Regions from separate parts of the Streptomyces sp. NPDC052107 genome, predicted to be linked through region 1. Evidence: riboswitches for the same ligand, from Rfam matches in the RefSeq annotation. Region 1 holds a riboswitch; the other holds the start of a gene.
What was found. A riboswitch is a leader RNA that binds a small molecule or an ion and turns the genes downstream of it on or off. The one in region 1 is predicted to bind glycine.

Region 1 (7,557 bases):
ACGCCCACGAACATGACCGGGTCGTCCGTCTCGATGGCGGCCAGGCAGCGGCGGGCGGTGTGGACCACGCCGGTCTCGGCGAACTCGGCGGACGCGGCGGCGAGGAAGTCGACCGGGTCGTCCTGCCAGTCGGGCTCGAAGAGCCGGACCCGGGCGCCGGTGTTCGGGCCGTCCAGCGGGGTACGGCCGATCCGGCACAGCTCGGCCACCGCCACGGGCGGGAGCGGGATACCGACCAGCGCGTCGGGGTTCACCGCGATGCCGATCTGCGGGGGCAGGCCCCGGGCGAACTCCACGGCGGGGGCGATGGTGTACGACATGTGGGGGCCGGCCGCCTGGCGCAGCTGTTCCTCGGAGCTGAACACCGGGACGTACGCCTGGCCGTCGATGTCCAGTGAGGGCAGGTCGAGCGGGCCGCTGTCCGGAGCGCCGCCGTTGGGGAGCGGGATCCAGAGCAGGCTCCGGCCCAGCACCTCGATGATCCGGCCGGCCGCTGCGGGTATGCCGAGGGAGGCCGAGAGCACCTCCTCCAGCTCGTTGCCGGGCCAGCCGCCGTGCGGCTGGGGGTGCGCCTGTGCCGGGAAGTCCGCGGGAATGTCCGCCGGGAAGTCCATCTGCCTACCGCCTGCTGGGAACCACTGCTGTGACCATGAAGGCTAGCGGGTGGCTGTGACAGGGCCTCACCTTGTGAAGGTGATCCCTTGCAGGGCGTCCGCCGCCGGCCGGTCCAGCAGCACCCCCGCGCCGCAGCCCGCGGGCAGCTCACCGCGCTCGACCGCGGCGAGCAGCCGGGCGGTCGTACGGCGGTGACGGCGGAAGGCGTAGGCGGAGACGCCCCGGCCGCGCTCGCGCTGGCCCTCCTGGGCGGTCTCGGGGGTGACGTCGAGCAGGAGCAGATGGAGGGTGCCGCCCCGGCGGCGGGCCTCGCGGGCGAGCCAGGCACGCACCCAGGGCTGGGTGCCGCAGTCGTGCACGACGACGCCCTCGCCGGTGCGCAGCGCGCGGCGCAGGCCGGCGTAGTGGGCGAGGCGGACCAGGGGGCGGTAGAGGGCGTAGGGGAGGAAGCGGGGGGCACGGGTGTCCCAGCGGTCGCGGGTGTCCTGGGAGTCGATGCGGCGGCCGGCTACCGCGCGGTGCATCAGGGTGGACTTGCCGCTGCCGGGCAGGCCGGTGATCACGACCAGGTCGCGGGGACCGAAGACCAGGGCGCGCGGGCCGTGGCCGGCCCGGTCGCGCAGGTCCCGGACGACGGGAGCCGGGGCACGGCGTTGCCCCGGCACCGCGATGCCGGTGGTGACGGTGGCGTACACCGGGGTCCTGTTCACCGTGATCGTCCTCCCCTGCCTGCTCGGTAATCTTCATTCCCGCTATGCGTAAAGAGAAGGTAATGGACGAGGGCGCCGGCGGGGTCCCGGTCGTGCCACAGGTCGGTTACAAAAGCCCGCTCGCCGTGCAATGATGTGGCCGCCAACTGCATACCGGCCGTTTGAATCCGCGCGGGAGAGTCCCCAGCAGCCTTCGCTGGGGCGCCGAAGGAGCAAGTCCCTCCCTTGAATCTCTCAGGCCCCGTTACCGCGCGGGCGAGGCACATCTGAAAAGCGGGCTGCGTCAGTGGCCCCACCCAAGGTGCAAGCCGTGATCGTCCCGGTGGCGGTCGTGGCGAACCTCTCAGGTTCCGATGACAGATGGGGAGGAAGTTCCTCGCCCTCCCCCACGCTCGGCTTCGCTCGCGCGGGGGCCCCATGCTTCCTGGGAGACGACCGACCGATGAGCAGTACCGAACTCCGTCACACCGCGCTCGATGCCGTGCATCGCTCGCTCGGCGCGACGATGACCGACTTCGCCGGCTGGGACATGCCGCTGCGCTACGCCTCCGAGCGCGACGAGCACCTCGCCGTGCGGACGAAGGCGGGTCTCTTCGACCTCTCCCACATGGGCGAGATCACCGTCACCGGCGACGGGGCGGCCGCCTTCCTGAACCACGCCCTGGTCGGCAACATCGCCTCCGTCGGCGTGGGCCGCGCCCGCTACACCATGATCTGCCAGGCCGACGGCGGCATCCTGGACGACCTGATCGTCTACCGGCTCGCCGAGACCGAGTACATGGTCGTCGCCAACGCCTCCAACGCCCAGGTGGTGCTGAACGCGCTGACCGAGCGCGCCGCCGGCTTCGACGCCGAGGTGCGCGACGACCGGGACGCGTACGCGCTGATCGCCGTCCAGGGCCCGGAGTCCCCCGGCATCCTGAAGTCCCTCACCGACGCCGACCTGGACGGCCTGAAGTACTACGCGGGCCTGCCCGGCATGGTCGCCGGCGTCCCGGCCCTGATCGCCCGCACCGGATACACCGGCGAGGACGGCTTCGAGCTGTTCGTGAAGCCCGAGCACGCGGTCGAGCTGTGGCAGGCGCTGACCAAGGCCGGCGAGGGCGTCGGTCTGGTCCCGTGCGGCCTGTCCTGCCGGGACACCCTGCGCCTGGAGGCGGGCATGCCGCTGTACGGGCACGAGCTGACCACCTCGCTCACCCCCTTCGACGCCGGGCTCGGCCGGGTGGTGAAGTTCGAGAAGGAGGGCGACTTCGTCGGGCGCGAGGCGCTCACCGAGGCCGCCGCCAAGGCCGAGCAGAACCCGCCGCGCGTCCTCGTCGGCCTGATCGCCGAGGGCCGCCGGGTGCCGCGCGCCGGGTACGCCGTCGTCGCCGGCGGCGAGGTGATCGGCGAGGTCACCTCCGGCGCCCCCTCCCCCACCCTGGGCAAGCCGATCGCCATGGCCTACGTCGACGCGGCGCACGCGGCGCCGGGCACCGAGGGCGTCGGCGTGGACATCCGGGGCAGCCATGAGCCGTACGAGGTCGTGGCGCTGCCGTTCTACAAGCGCCAGAAGTAGACACTGGGCGCGGTCACTGTGTGACCCCGCGCACGTTTCCGCTGCTCACAGCGGCTTCCGCAGTCCCCCCTTCATCAGCACTCCCGCGCGTACAGGAGAATTCAGGCCATGAGCAACCCCCAGCAGCTGCGCTACAGCAAGGAGCACGAGTGGCTGTCGGCCGCCGAGGACGGCGTCTCGACGGTCGGCATCACCGAGTTCGCGGCCAACGCGCTCGGCGATGTCGTCTACGCCCAGCTCCCCGAGGTCGGCTCCACGGTGACCGCGGGCGAGACCTGCGGCGAGCTGGAGTCCACCAAGTCGGTCTCCGACCTGTACTCGCCGGTCACCGGTGAGGTCACCGAGATCAACGAGGACGTCGTCAACGACCCGTCGCTGGTGAACTCGGCCCCCTTCGAGGGCGGCTGGCTGTTCAAGGTGCGCGTCGCGGAGGAGCCGGCCGACCTGCTCTCCGCCGACGAGTACACCGCCGAGACCGCCGGCTGAGGAGTCGTAGCCGTATGACCGTCCTGAACACGTCCCTGCACGAGCTGGACCCGGAGATCGCCGCCGCGGTCGACGCCGAGCTCGGCCGCCAGCAGTCCACGCTGGAGATGATCGCCTCCGAGAACTTCGCGCCGCTCGCGGTGATGGAGGCGCAGGGCTCCGTCCTCACCAACAAGTACGCCGAGGGCTACCCGGGCCGCCGCTACTACGGCGGCTGCGAGCACGTCGACGTCGCCGAGCAGATCGCCATCGACCGGGTCAAGGAGCTGTTCGGCGCCGAGTACGCCAACGTGCAGCCCCACTCCGGCGCCTCCGCCAACCAGGCGGCCCTGTTCGCGCTGGCCCAGCCCGGGGACACCATCCTCGGCCTGGACCTCGCCCACGGCGGCCACCTGACCCACGGCATGCGTCTGAACTTCTCCGGCAAGCAGTTCAACGTGGTCGCCTACCACGTGGACGCCGAGACCGGCCTGGTCGACATGGCCGAGGTCGAGCGGCTCGCCAAGGAGCACCGCCCCAAGGTGATCATCGCGGGCTGGTCGGCGTACCCGCGCGAGCTGGACTTCGCCGCCTTCCGCCGGATCGCGGACGAGGTCGAGGCCTACCTGTGGGTCGACATGGCGCATTTCGCGGGCCTGGTCGCGGCCGGGCTGCACGCCAACCCGGTGCCGTACGCCGACGTGGTCACCTCCACCACGCACAAGACGCTGGGCGGTCCGCGCGGCGGCATCATCCTCGCCCGCGGCAAGGACTTCGCGAAGAAGCTGAACTCCGCCGTCTTCCCGGGCTTCCAGGGCGGCCCCCTGGAGCACGTGATCGCGGCCAAGGCCGTCTCCTTCAAGGTCGCCGCGAGCGAGGACTTCAAGGAGCGCCAGCGTCGTACAGTGGAGGGCGCCCGCATCCTGGCCGAACGTCTGACGGCGGCCGACGCCCGCGAGGCCGGCGTGAACGTCCTGTCCGGCGGCACGGACGTGCACCTGATCCTGGTGGACCTGCGTGAGTCCGAGCTGGACGGGCAGCAGGCCGAGGACCGCCTCCACGAGGTCGGCATCACGGTCAACCGCAACGCGGTCCCGAACGACCCCCGCCCGCCGATGGTCACCTCGGGCCTCAGGATCGGTACGCCCGCCCTCGCCACCCGCGGCTTCACGGCCGAGGACTTCGCCGAGGTCGCGGACGTGATCGCGGAGGCGCTCAAGCCGTCCTACGACGCCGAGGCCCTCAAGGCGCGCGTGAAGGCGCTCGCCGACAAGCACCCGCTGTACCCGGGCCTGAACAAGTAGGCCCGGACAAGTAAGTCCCCGGTGGGGTACCCGAAGGCAGACCGCCGGAGGGTGCCCCGCCACCCCCCGTCTTGAGGAGTGACCGTGGCCATCTCGGTCTTCGACCTGTTCTCGATCGGCATCGGCCCGTCCAGCTCCCACACGGTCGGCCCGATGCGCGCGGCGCGGATGTTCGCCCGCCGCCTGCGCAACGAAGGCCTGCTGGAAAAGACCGCCGGCGTCCGCACGGAGCTGTACGGCTCCCTGGGCGCGACCGGGCACGGCCACGGCACCCCGAAGGCCGTCCTGCTCGGCCTGACCGGCGACTCGCCGCGCACGGTGGACGTGGAGACGGCGGACGCGCGCGTGGAGGCGATCAAGGCCGAGGGCCGGATCGCTCTCCTGGGCGAGCACGAGATCGCGTTCGACTTCGACAACGATCTCGTGCTGCACCGCCGCAAGGCGCTGCCGTACCACGCCAACGGCATGACGCTGTGGGCGTACGACGCCTCGGGCGCGGAGCTGCTGTCGAAGACGTACTACTCGGTCGGCGGCGGCTTCGTCGTGGACGAGGAGGCGGTCGGCGCGGACCGGATCAAACTGGACGACACGGTCCTGAAGTACCCCTTCCGCACCGGCGACGAGCTGCTCCGCCTGACGGAGGAGACCGGCCTGTCGATCTCCTCCCTGATGCTGGAGAACGAGCGGGCCTGGCGCACGGAGGAGGAGATCCGCGCGGGCCTGCTGGAGATCTGGCGGGTGATGCGCGAGTGCGTCGGGCGCGGCATGTCCCGCGAGGGCATCCTGCCCGGCGGCCTGAAGGTGCGCCGCCGCGCGGCCGTCTCCGCCCGCCAGCTGCGCGCCGAGGGCGACGCGCTGGCCCACGCCATGGAGTGGATCACGCTCTACGCGATGGCGGTCAACGAGGAGAACGCGGCCGGCGGCCGGGTGGTGACCGCCCCCACGAACGGCGCGGCCGGCATCATCCCCGCCGTCCTGCACTATTACATCAACTTCGTCCCCGGCGCCGACGAGGACGGAGTGGTGCGGTTCCTGCTGGCCGCCGGCGCGATCGGCATGCTCTTCAAGGAGAACGCCTCCATCTCCGGCGCCGAGGTCGGCTGCCAGGGCGAGGTCGGCTCCGCCTGCTCGATGGCCGCGGGCGCGCTGGCCGAGGTCCTCGGCGGCTCCCCGGAGCAGGTCGAGAACGCGGCCGAGATCGGCATGGAGCACAACCTCGGCCTGACCTGCGACCCGGTCGGCGGCCTGGTCCAGATCCCGTGCATCGAGCGCAACGGCATGGCCGCGGTGAAGGCGGTCACCGCGGCCAAGATGGCCATGCGCGGCGACGGCTCCCACAAGGTGTCCCTGGACAAGGTCATCAAGACCATGAAGGACACCGGCGCGGACATGTCCGTGAAGTACAAGGAGACGGCGCGGGGCGGGCTGGCCGTGAACATCATCGAGTGCTGACGCTGTCAGGTCCGGGCCAGCAGCACGTCCTCCCCGGTTGACGGGCGCAGGCCGTCGGTGCGGCCGGTGAAGTAGCGCTCGGCGTGTGAGGCGCCCGGGATGTGGTGGGCCTCCTTGAAGCCGGCCTCGTGGGCCAGGGTCAGCATCTCGTCGGGGGTGTAGAAGCTGAGGAACGGCGTGCCGGACGTCCGGGCGCCCGCCTCGCTCGCCTTGAGGCCGGCGCGGTCGCGCTCGTCCACGAGGTGTTCCGGCAGCAGGAAGGTCAGGGCGAGGGTCGAGCCGGGTGCCAGCCGGGCGATCCGGCGCAGGGTGGCCGCCGTGGCCTCCTTGGTGAGGTACATGGTGACGCCGGTGGAGGCGACCACCGTCGGCCGGCCGTGGTCGAATCCGGCCGCGGCGAGCTGCTCCGGCCAGGTCCCGGCGCTCGTCTCGAAGTCGACCGGCACCAGGTGCAGCCGGTCGGGGATGCCGTAACCGAGTTCGGCGAGGCGCCGGCGCTTCCAGTTCTGCGTGCCCGGCTGGTCGACCTCGAAGACGTGCACCCGGGACGCGGTCTGCGGTCTGCGCTGGGCGAAGGTGTCGAGGCCGGCGCCGAGGAGGACGTACTGGTCGACGCCCCGGTCCGCCTGCTCGGCGACCAGATCCTCGATGAAGCGGGCGCGGGCCACCATGGCGGCCCGGAATCCGCGGGTGGCCTCCGGGTCCATGTCCGGGCGGTCGCGCCAGCCGTCGCCGGGGTCCACGAGCCGCAGACCGATCTCGTCCTCCAGGACGTGGGGCGGCGGATCGACCTGGACGTGCATAGCCCGCCACAGGGCGCACCGCACGGCGGTGTTGTCCGGGGTCCCGGTTCGCTCGTCGGTCATGGCGCCGCTTCCCGTCCCCGTCACTTCGCCGCGGGGGCCTGGAGGCTCCACAGCCGCCCGTCGGGGTCGCGGACCGTCATCATCCGGGTCCCGAAGTGCGTGTCCTCGAACGGCGTGACCACCTCGACGGCGGGATCGGCGCGGAACGCGTCCGCGTCCGGCACCTTCAGCACGATCTGTGTCCGCGGCTCGCGGTCCTCGGGGACCTCGGCGATGAACACGTACGGCCCGTCGCCGCCCCGGAACTGGCCGGAGTTGTGGTCGGTCGCGAACTCCAGGTCGTAACCGAGCGCCTGGAAGAACCTCGCCGCCCTGCCCCAGTTGTGGGTCTCCAGGAACACGGCCTCGATGCCTTCGGTCGCCATGTCAGCTCTCCTTCTCGGTCGCCTGCTGTTCCTGTCCATGGGCGTCGTCGAGGTAGGCGCGCAGCGCTTCTGCGACCAGTGCCGACAAGGACATGCCCGACTCGATGGCGCGGTACTTGACCTGCTTGATCAGTCCGATCGGCAGGTACACGTTGAACTGCTTGACTTCCTCATCACCCACCCTTCGAGGCTAGCATGCTAGCAATCTAGCCGCCAGCG
Region 2 (7,557 bases), on a different contig from region 1:
GGGGTCGTGGCCACCGCTTCGTACGAGGCACGTGTCTTCGGGGTCCACTCGGCGATGCCCATGGCCCAGGCACGCCGGCTGGCACCGAATGCCGCGTATCTGGTGCCGCGCTTCGCTGTGTACCGGGCGATCAGCGAGCAGGTGATGGCACTGCTCCAGGAGCTGTCGCCGCTGGTGGAGCCGCTCAGCCTGGACGAGGCGTTCGTGGATCTGGAGGCCGGGGGGACGGCCTGGGACGAGGAGTCGGCGCGGCTGGCCGGGATCAAGCTGCGCGCGGACATCCGGGCGGTCACCGGGCTGACCGGATCGGTGGGGCTCGCCGCCTCCAAGATGCTCGCCAAGATCGCCTCGGAGCAGGCCAAGCCGGACGGCCTGGTGCTCATAGAGCCGGGCTCCGAGCGGGCCCTGCTGGGACCGATGCCGGTGCGGACCCTGCCGGGGGTCGGGCCGGCCACCGGGGACCATCTGCGCCGCGCCGGGATCACCACGGTCGAGGAGCTGGCCGAGGCGGGCGAGGACGAGCTGGTCCGGTTGCTGGGCAAGGCACACGGGCAGGCGCTGTACGCCATGGCCCTGGCCCATGACGAGCGGCCCGTGGTGGCCGAGCGTGAGGCGAAGTCGGTGTCGGTCGAGGACACCTACGACGTGGACATCCATGACCGGCTCCGGATCGGGCTGGAGGTGCAGCGGCTCGCCGACCGGTGTGTGGGGCGGCTGCGCGGGGCCGGGCTGTCGGGGCGGACGATCGTGCTGAAGGTGCGCCGGTACGACTTCTCGACCTTGACCCGCTCCGAGACGCTCAGAGGGCCCACGGACGATCCCGTGGTCGTGCGGGAGGCGGCCGCGCGGCTGCTGGACTCCGTGGACACCACGGGTGGGGTACGGCTGCTGGGCGTGGGCGTCTCCGGGCTCGCCGACTACACCCAGGAGGACCTGTTCGCGCAGGCCATGCCCTCGCGGACGGCGGAGGCGCCGGAGGAGGCTGGGGCCGAGGTCGTCGTGGAGCGGCCGGAGCCCGCCGAACGGCACTGGCGCGCGGGACAGGACGTACGGCATGCGGAGTACGGGCACGGGTGGGTGCAGGGGAGCGGGCTGGGGCGGGTGACGGTGCGGTTCGAGACGCCGCAGTCCCCTCCGGGGAGGGTGCGGACGTTCTTTGTCGAGGACCCCGCGCTGGAGTCCGCCGATCCGTTGCCGCTGGTCGCGGATCCTGCCCAGCCGCCGGCCTGTCTCGGTCCGTCAAGCAGTGGCCGACCCGGGGCTTTGCCCCGGACCCCGGAGGAATTCGGCGATCAGGTCTCCTCCGATCCCGCCAGCTTGCCGAAGTCGTGGTCCGGGGCCGAGGAAGGTGATGCCACGTCCAGACCGTAGTGATGGTAGAGCTGGAGCTCCTGCTCGGGGGAGAGATGGCGGCCCACGCCGAAGTCGGGTGCGTCCTTGATCAGGGCGCGGTCGAACGGGACCTGGAGGGAGCCCTCGATCAGCTCGCTCGGCTCCAGGGGTACGAAGGCGTCGCGGGAGAACAGGCCGGTGCGTATCGCCGCCCACTCGGGCACGCCGGTCGCGTCGTCGAGGTACACCTCGTCGATGGTGCCGATCTTGGTGCCATTGCGGTCGAACGCCTTGCGGCCGATCAGGTTGCGCGGATCGATCTCGGTCTGCACGGTCCCTCTCCCTCCACGTGGTCGCAACTCATCCGTAAGCACTACGAAAGAGCAGATTCGGGGAGGCGGCCACTCGAGGGCCCGGGCGTCGACCTCGCTGGTAGGCTGACAGCGGCTGCTGACCCCGTGCGGGAGAGTCCTCCGACCACCTCGGAGGCGCCGAAGGAGCAAATCCTCCCCGGAATCTCTCAGGCTCACGTACCGCACGGACGAGGTCACTCTGGAAAGCAGGGCGGATGTCGACGGCTTCCGCTCTCACCGACGGTGAAAACCGGGACCTCCAGGCCCCGGTGAAGCTCTCAGGTTGAGATGACAGAGGGGGAGGCCGTCCGGGCACCCGCGTCGTGGTGCCCTCGAAGGTCGCGTCAGACCAGGAGGCCTCCGCAATGACCGCCCATCGTATTCCGCTCTCGGAGCTCGAAGCGGGCATCCCGTTCGAGCAGCGCCACATCGGGCCCGACCAGGAGGCGCGGGCCAAGATGCTCGCGCAGGTCGGCTACGGCTCGCTGGACGAGCTGACCGCCGCGGCGGTCCCGGATGTCATCAAGAACGCCGACGCGCTCGACCTGCCGGGCGCCCGCACCGAGGCCGAGGTGCTCGCCGAGCTGCGCTCGCTCGCCGACCGCAACCAGGTCCTCGACTCCATGATCGGCCTCGGCTACTACGGCACCTTCACCCCGCCGGTGATCCTGCGCAACGTCATGGAGAACCCGGCCTGGTACACGGCCTACACGCCGTACCAGCCGGAGATCTCCCAGGGCCGCCTCGAAGCGCTGCTGAACTTCCAGACGACGGTCGCCGACCTCACCGGGCTGCCCACCTCCGGCGCCTCCCTGCTGGACGAGGGCACCGCCGCCGCCGAGGCCATGGCGCTGTCCAGGCGCATGGGCAGGAACAAGAAGGGCCTGTTCCTCATCGACGCGGACGCGCTGCCGCAGACCATCGCCGTCATCCAGACCCGCGCGGAGCCGACCGGTGTCGAGGTGGTCGTCGCCGACCTCAGCGAGGGCATCCCGGCCGACATCGCCGCGCGTGAGATCAACGGCGTGCTCATCCAGTACCCGGGCGCCTCCGGTGCCGTACGTGACATCAAGCCGGTCATCGACCAGGCGCACGAGCTCGGCGCGCTCGTCACCGTCGCCGCCGACCTGCTCGCGCTGACCCTGCTGACCTCGCCGGGTGAGCTGGGCGCGGACATCGCCGTCGGCACCACCCAGCGCTTCGGTGTGCCGATGGGCTTCGGCGGCCCGCACGCCGGCTACATGGCGGTGCACGAGAAGTTCGCTCGCAGCCTGCCCGGCCGTCTCGTGGGCGTCTCCGTCGACGCCGACGGCAACAAGGCCTACCGGCTCGCGCTGCAGACCCGTGAGCAGCACATCCGCCGGGAGAAGGCGACCAGCAACATCTGCACCGCGCAGGTGCTGCTCGCCGTGATGGCCGGCATGTACGCCGTCTACCACGGGCCGGAGGGGCTGCAGACCATCGCCCGGCGGACGCACCGGTACGCCACGATCCTCGCCGCGGGCCTGAAGGCCGGCGGTGTCGAGATCGTGCACGGCGCCTTCTTCGACACCCTCACCGCGCGGGTGCCAGGCAAGGCCGCCGAGGTCGTCGCCACCGCCCGGGAGCACGGCGTCAACCTGCACCTGGTCGACGCCGACCAGGTCTCGATCGCCTGCGACGAGACCACCAAGCGGGCCCAGGTGGCCGCCGTGTGGTCCGCCTTCGGGGTCGAGGGCGACATCGAGGCCGTGGACGCGACGGCCGAGGACACCCTGCCCGAGGCGCTGCTGCGCACCGACGCCTACCTCACCCACCCGGTCTTCCACCAGCACCGCTCCGAGACCGCGATGCTGCGCTACCTGCGCAGGCTGGCCGACCGCGACTACGCGCTCGACCGCGGCATGATCCCGCTGGGCTCCTGCACCATGAAGCTCAACGCGACCACCGAGATGGAGCCGGTCACCTGGCCCGAGTTCGGCCAGCTGCACCCCTTCGCCCCGGCTGAGCAGGCCGGGGGCTACCTCACCCTCATCCGCGAGCTGGAGGAACGTCTCGCCGAGGTCACCGGCTACGACAAGGTCTCCCTGCAGCCGAACGCCGGTTCGCAGGGCGAGCTGGCCGGTCTGCTCGCCGTCCGCGGCTACCACCGCGCCAACGGAGACGAGCAGCGCACCGTCTGCCTGATCCCGTCCTCCGCGCACGGCACCAACGCCGCCAGCGCCGTGATGGCCGGCATGAAGGTCGTCGTCGTCAAGACCGCCGAGGACGGCGAGATCGACGTCGAGGACCTGCGCGCCAAGATCGAGCAGTACCGCGACGAGCTGGCGGTGCTGATGATCACCTACCCGTCCACGCACGGTGTGTTCGAGGAGCACGTCGCCGACATCTGCGCCCAGGTCCACGAGGCCGGCGGTCAGGTGTACGTCGACGGTGCCAACCTCAACGCCCTGGTCGGCCTCGCCAAGCCGGGCCACTTCGGCGGTGACGTCTCGCACCTGAACCTGCACAAGACCTTCTGCATCCCGCACGGCGGCGGCGGCCCCGGTGTCGGCCCGGTCGCGGTCCGCTCGCACCTGGCGCCGTACCTGCCGAACCACCCGATGCAGCCGGCCGCGGGCCCCGAGACGGGCGTCGGCCCGATCTCGGCCGCTCCATGGGGCTCCGCGGGCATCCTGCCCATCTCCTGGGCGTACGTCCGGTTGATGGGCGGCGAGGGTCTGAAGCGGGCCACGCAGGTGGCCGTGCTCTCGGCGAACTACGTCGCCAAGCGCCTGGAGCCGCACTACCCGGTGCTCTACACCGGCCCCGGCAACCTGGTGGCGCACGAGTGCATCATCGACCTGCGCCCGCTGACCAAGGCGACCGGTGTGAGCGTGGACGACGTGGCCAAGCGCCTGATCGACTACGGCTTCCACGCGCCGACCATGTCCTTCCCGGTGGCCGGCACGCTGATGATCGAGCCGACCGAGTCGGAGGACCTCACCGAGCTGGACCGGTTCTGCGACGCGATGATCGCCATCCGCGCGGAGATCGAGAAGGTCGGCGCGGGCGAGTGGCCGGCGGAGGACAACCCGCTGCGGAACGCGCCGCATACCGCCGCCGCGCTCGGTGGCGAGTGGAAGCACGCCTACAGCCGCGAGGAGGCCGTCTTCCCGGCCGGTGCCTCGACCGCCGACAAGTACTGGCCGCCGGTGCGTCGTATCGACCAGGCCTTCGGTGACCGCAACCTGGTGTGCTCCTGCCCGCCGCTGGATGCGTACGAGGACTGAGCAAGCCGTGCCACAGGGCCCCGTCCGGTTTCCGGGCGGGGCCCTCGCCGTGTCATGCCGTCGCCAGAGACACCTCGGTCGCCTTGATCAGGGCGATCACGTCGGAGCCCACGAAGAGGCCGAGGTCGGCGACTGCGTCCTTGGTGATCGCCGCGGTCAGTTCGCCGCCGTCGACGGTGATCTTGACGGTGGCCATGACGGTGCCGGTCGTGAGGCCGGTGACCGCGCCGGGAAGCTGGTTGCGGATCGACAGGCCCTGGACCCGCTGCGTGGCCAGGGAGACCTCGGTCGACTTCACCAGCGCGTGGACGGGCGTGCCGGGGGCGAGGGAGAGGTCCTCGGCGGATTCCTTGGTGATGGCCGCCATGAGTTCCTGGCCGCCGTCCAGCCGGAGTCTGACGGTGGCCATGGCCTCGCCCGGGTGGACCTCGGTGACGGTGCCGGGGAGCTGGTTGCGGATGCTCAGGGTCATGGGCACTCACGGTAGAGCGCTCGTCCGGTCAGGCAGGGTATGCGTGCGTCTGGGTCGCTTTCACCGTCGCCCATACAGCGGCGCCGGGATGCAGGTCGAGTTCGGCGGCGGCGACCGTGGTGAGGTCGGCGGCGAGGGAGAGTTCCCCGGTGAGGTCGGCACGGATCTGGTCGCCGTGCGTCTCCAGGCCGGCCACCTCGCAGCGCCAGAGGTTCCGGGCGCTGGCGCCGGTGGGGCGGTCCCGGAACAGGGTGACGGCGGACGGCGGGAACGCCACGAACGCCGGACCGGACAGGTCTTCGGTGGTCGTGATCGCCGGACCCGCGTCGAGTCGTACCGTGTGTCCGTCCGCCTGGCCGCGGTAGAGGTTGAGGCCGACGAGCTGGGCGATGTAGTCGGTGCGTGGGTGGCGGGCGATGTCGGCGGGGGTGCCCTCCTGGACGACCCGGCCGTGCTCGATGACGATCAGCCGGTCGGCGAGCACCATGGCGTCCAGCGGGTCGTGCGTGACCAGGACGGCGACCGCCTCGAAGTCGGCCAGGTGGCGGCGCAGTTGGGCGCGGACCTCAAGTCGGGTGCGGGCGTCCAGGGCGGCCAGGGGCTCGTCCAGGAGCAGCAGCCTCGGGTGGGTGGCCAGGGCGCGGGCGAGGGCCACGCGCTGGGCCTGCCCGCCGGACAGGCGGCGCGGCTTGGCGCCCGCGTGGTCGGCGAGGCCCATGCGGTCCAGCCAGGCCGCGGCCTGTGCGCGGGCCTCGGTTCTGCTCGCGCCCTGGCAGCGTGGGCCGAAGGCGACGTTGTCCAGGGCGGAGAGATGGGGGAAGAGCAGGTAGTCCTGGAAGACGACACCGACTGGGCGGGACTCCGGGGGAGTGCGCTCCAGAGAGGTGCCGTCCAGGCGGAGGTGGCCGGCGGCGAGCGGGGTGAGGCCGGCGAGGGCGCGCAGGGCGGTGGTCTTGCCGGCGCCGTTGGGGCCGAGGAGGGCGAGGACGTCGCCGGGGGCGGCGGTGAGGGTTATGTCCAGGCGGAACGTGGTGCGGTCGACGACCAGGTGGGCGTCGAGTCCGGCCGTGGGCGGGTGCGGGTGCGTGGTGGGGCGCCGGCCTTCGGCCGGCTTCGGGTTCCCACCCGCACCACCCGTGCGGCTTTCGTCGTCGGGTGCGGGTGGACCCTGTGGGGGTGCGGCGCCGTCGTCGGGTGCGGGTTGTGGCGGTGGGGGTGCGGGGTGTCCCGGCCGGGCTGCGGCTGCGTCGGTAGGTGCGGGTTGTCCCTGCGTGGGGTGGGGGTTCGTCATGGTGTTGTCATCCAGCGGTCTCGCAACCCCGCCAGCACCGCGATCGACACCGCCAGGAGGACCAGGCTGAGGGAGATCGCGGCGTCGGGGTCGTTCTGCAGGGCCAGGTAGACCGCGAGCGGCATGGTCTGGGTGCGGCCGGGGAAGTTGCCCGCGAAGGTGATCGTCGCGCCGAACTCGCCGAGCGCACGCGCCCAGGCCAGGACCGCGCCCGCCGCGATGCCGGGTGCGATCAGCGGCAGCGTGACCCGGCGGAACGCCGTGAAGCGGGACGCGCCGAGCGTGGTCGCCGCCTCCTCGAAGCGCGGGTCGGCCGCGCGCAGGGTGCCCTCGACGCTGATGACCAGGAAGGGCATCGCGACGAACGCCTCCGCGATCACGACCCCGGCGGTGGTGAACGGCAGCGTGATCCCGAACCAGGAGTCCAGCACCTTGCCGATCACCCCGTTGCGACCGAGGGCCAGCAACAGTGACACACCGCCGACCACCGGCGGCAGCACGAGGGGCAGCGTCACCAGGGCCCGTACGAGGCCCCGGCCGGGGAACTCCGTGCGGGCCAGCAGCCAGGCCAGCGGCACGCCCAGGACGAGGCTGACGGCCGTTGCCGCTGTGGCGCTGACCAGCGACAGCTGGAGCGCCTGCCACACCTCCGTGCTGGACAGCTGGTCCGGCAGGCTGCGCCAGGGCGCGCGGATGATCAGCGCGACCAGCGGCAGCAGCAGGAACGCCAGCGCCAGCAGGCCCGGCAGCAGCAGCGGCAACGGCACCCCGCGTCGGCCCCCCGCGCCGACGCGGCGACGCCGCGGCCGGTCCGTGCGGGGACCGGTCGCGGCGCCGGGCTTGTGGAGCGAGGTCACG

Region 2: it holds a riboswitch for glycine, as region 1 does, so the genes downstream of both, gcvP (aminomethyl-transferring glycine dehydrogenase) here and gcvT (glycine cleavage system aminomethyltransferase GcvT) in region 1, are expected to answer to the same signal.

The regions. Positions count from the first base shown of each region.
Region 1 covers NZ_JBFAWG010000004.1:33,718-41,274, reverse strand. The annotation lists gene AB0M27_RS05690 (enhanced serine sensitivity protein SseB) at 1-614, opposite strand, end outside; gene AB0M27_RS05685 (AAA family ATPase) at 681-1,325, opposite strand; glycine riboswitch at 1,488-1,585, shown strand; gene gcvT (glycine cleavage system aminomethyltransferase GcvT) at 1,768-2,886, shown strand; gene gcvH (glycine cleavage system protein GcvH) at 2,995-3,372, shown strand; gene glyA (serine hydroxymethyltransferase) at 3,387-4,655, shown strand; gene AB0M27_RS05665 (L-serine ammonia-lyase) at 4,740-6,107, shown strand; gene AB0M27_RS05660 (class I SAM-dependent methyltransferase) at 6,113-6,973, opposite strand; gene AB0M27_RS05655 (VOC family protein) at 6,994-7,338, opposite strand; gene AB0M27_RS05650 (CopG family transcriptional regulator) at 7,340-7,519, opposite strand.
Region 2 covers NZ_JBFAWG010000009.1:9,132-16,688, forward strand. The annotation lists gene AB0M27_RS12230 (DNA polymerase IV) at 1-1,371, shown strand, start outside; gene AB0M27_RS12235 (PRC-barrel domain-containing protein) at 1,293-1,664, opposite strand; glycine riboswitch at 1,784-1,878, shown strand; gene gcvP (aminomethyl-transferring glycine dehydrogenase) at 2,051-4,936, shown strand; gene AB0M27_RS12245 (TOBE domain-containing protein) at 4,989-5,408, opposite strand; gene AB0M27_RS12250 (ABC transporter ATP-binding protein) at 5,437-6,699, opposite strand; gene modB (molybdate ABC transporter permease subunit) at 6,696-7,556, opposite strand; gene modA (molybdate ABC transporter substrate-binding protein) at 7,553-7,557, opposite strand, start outside.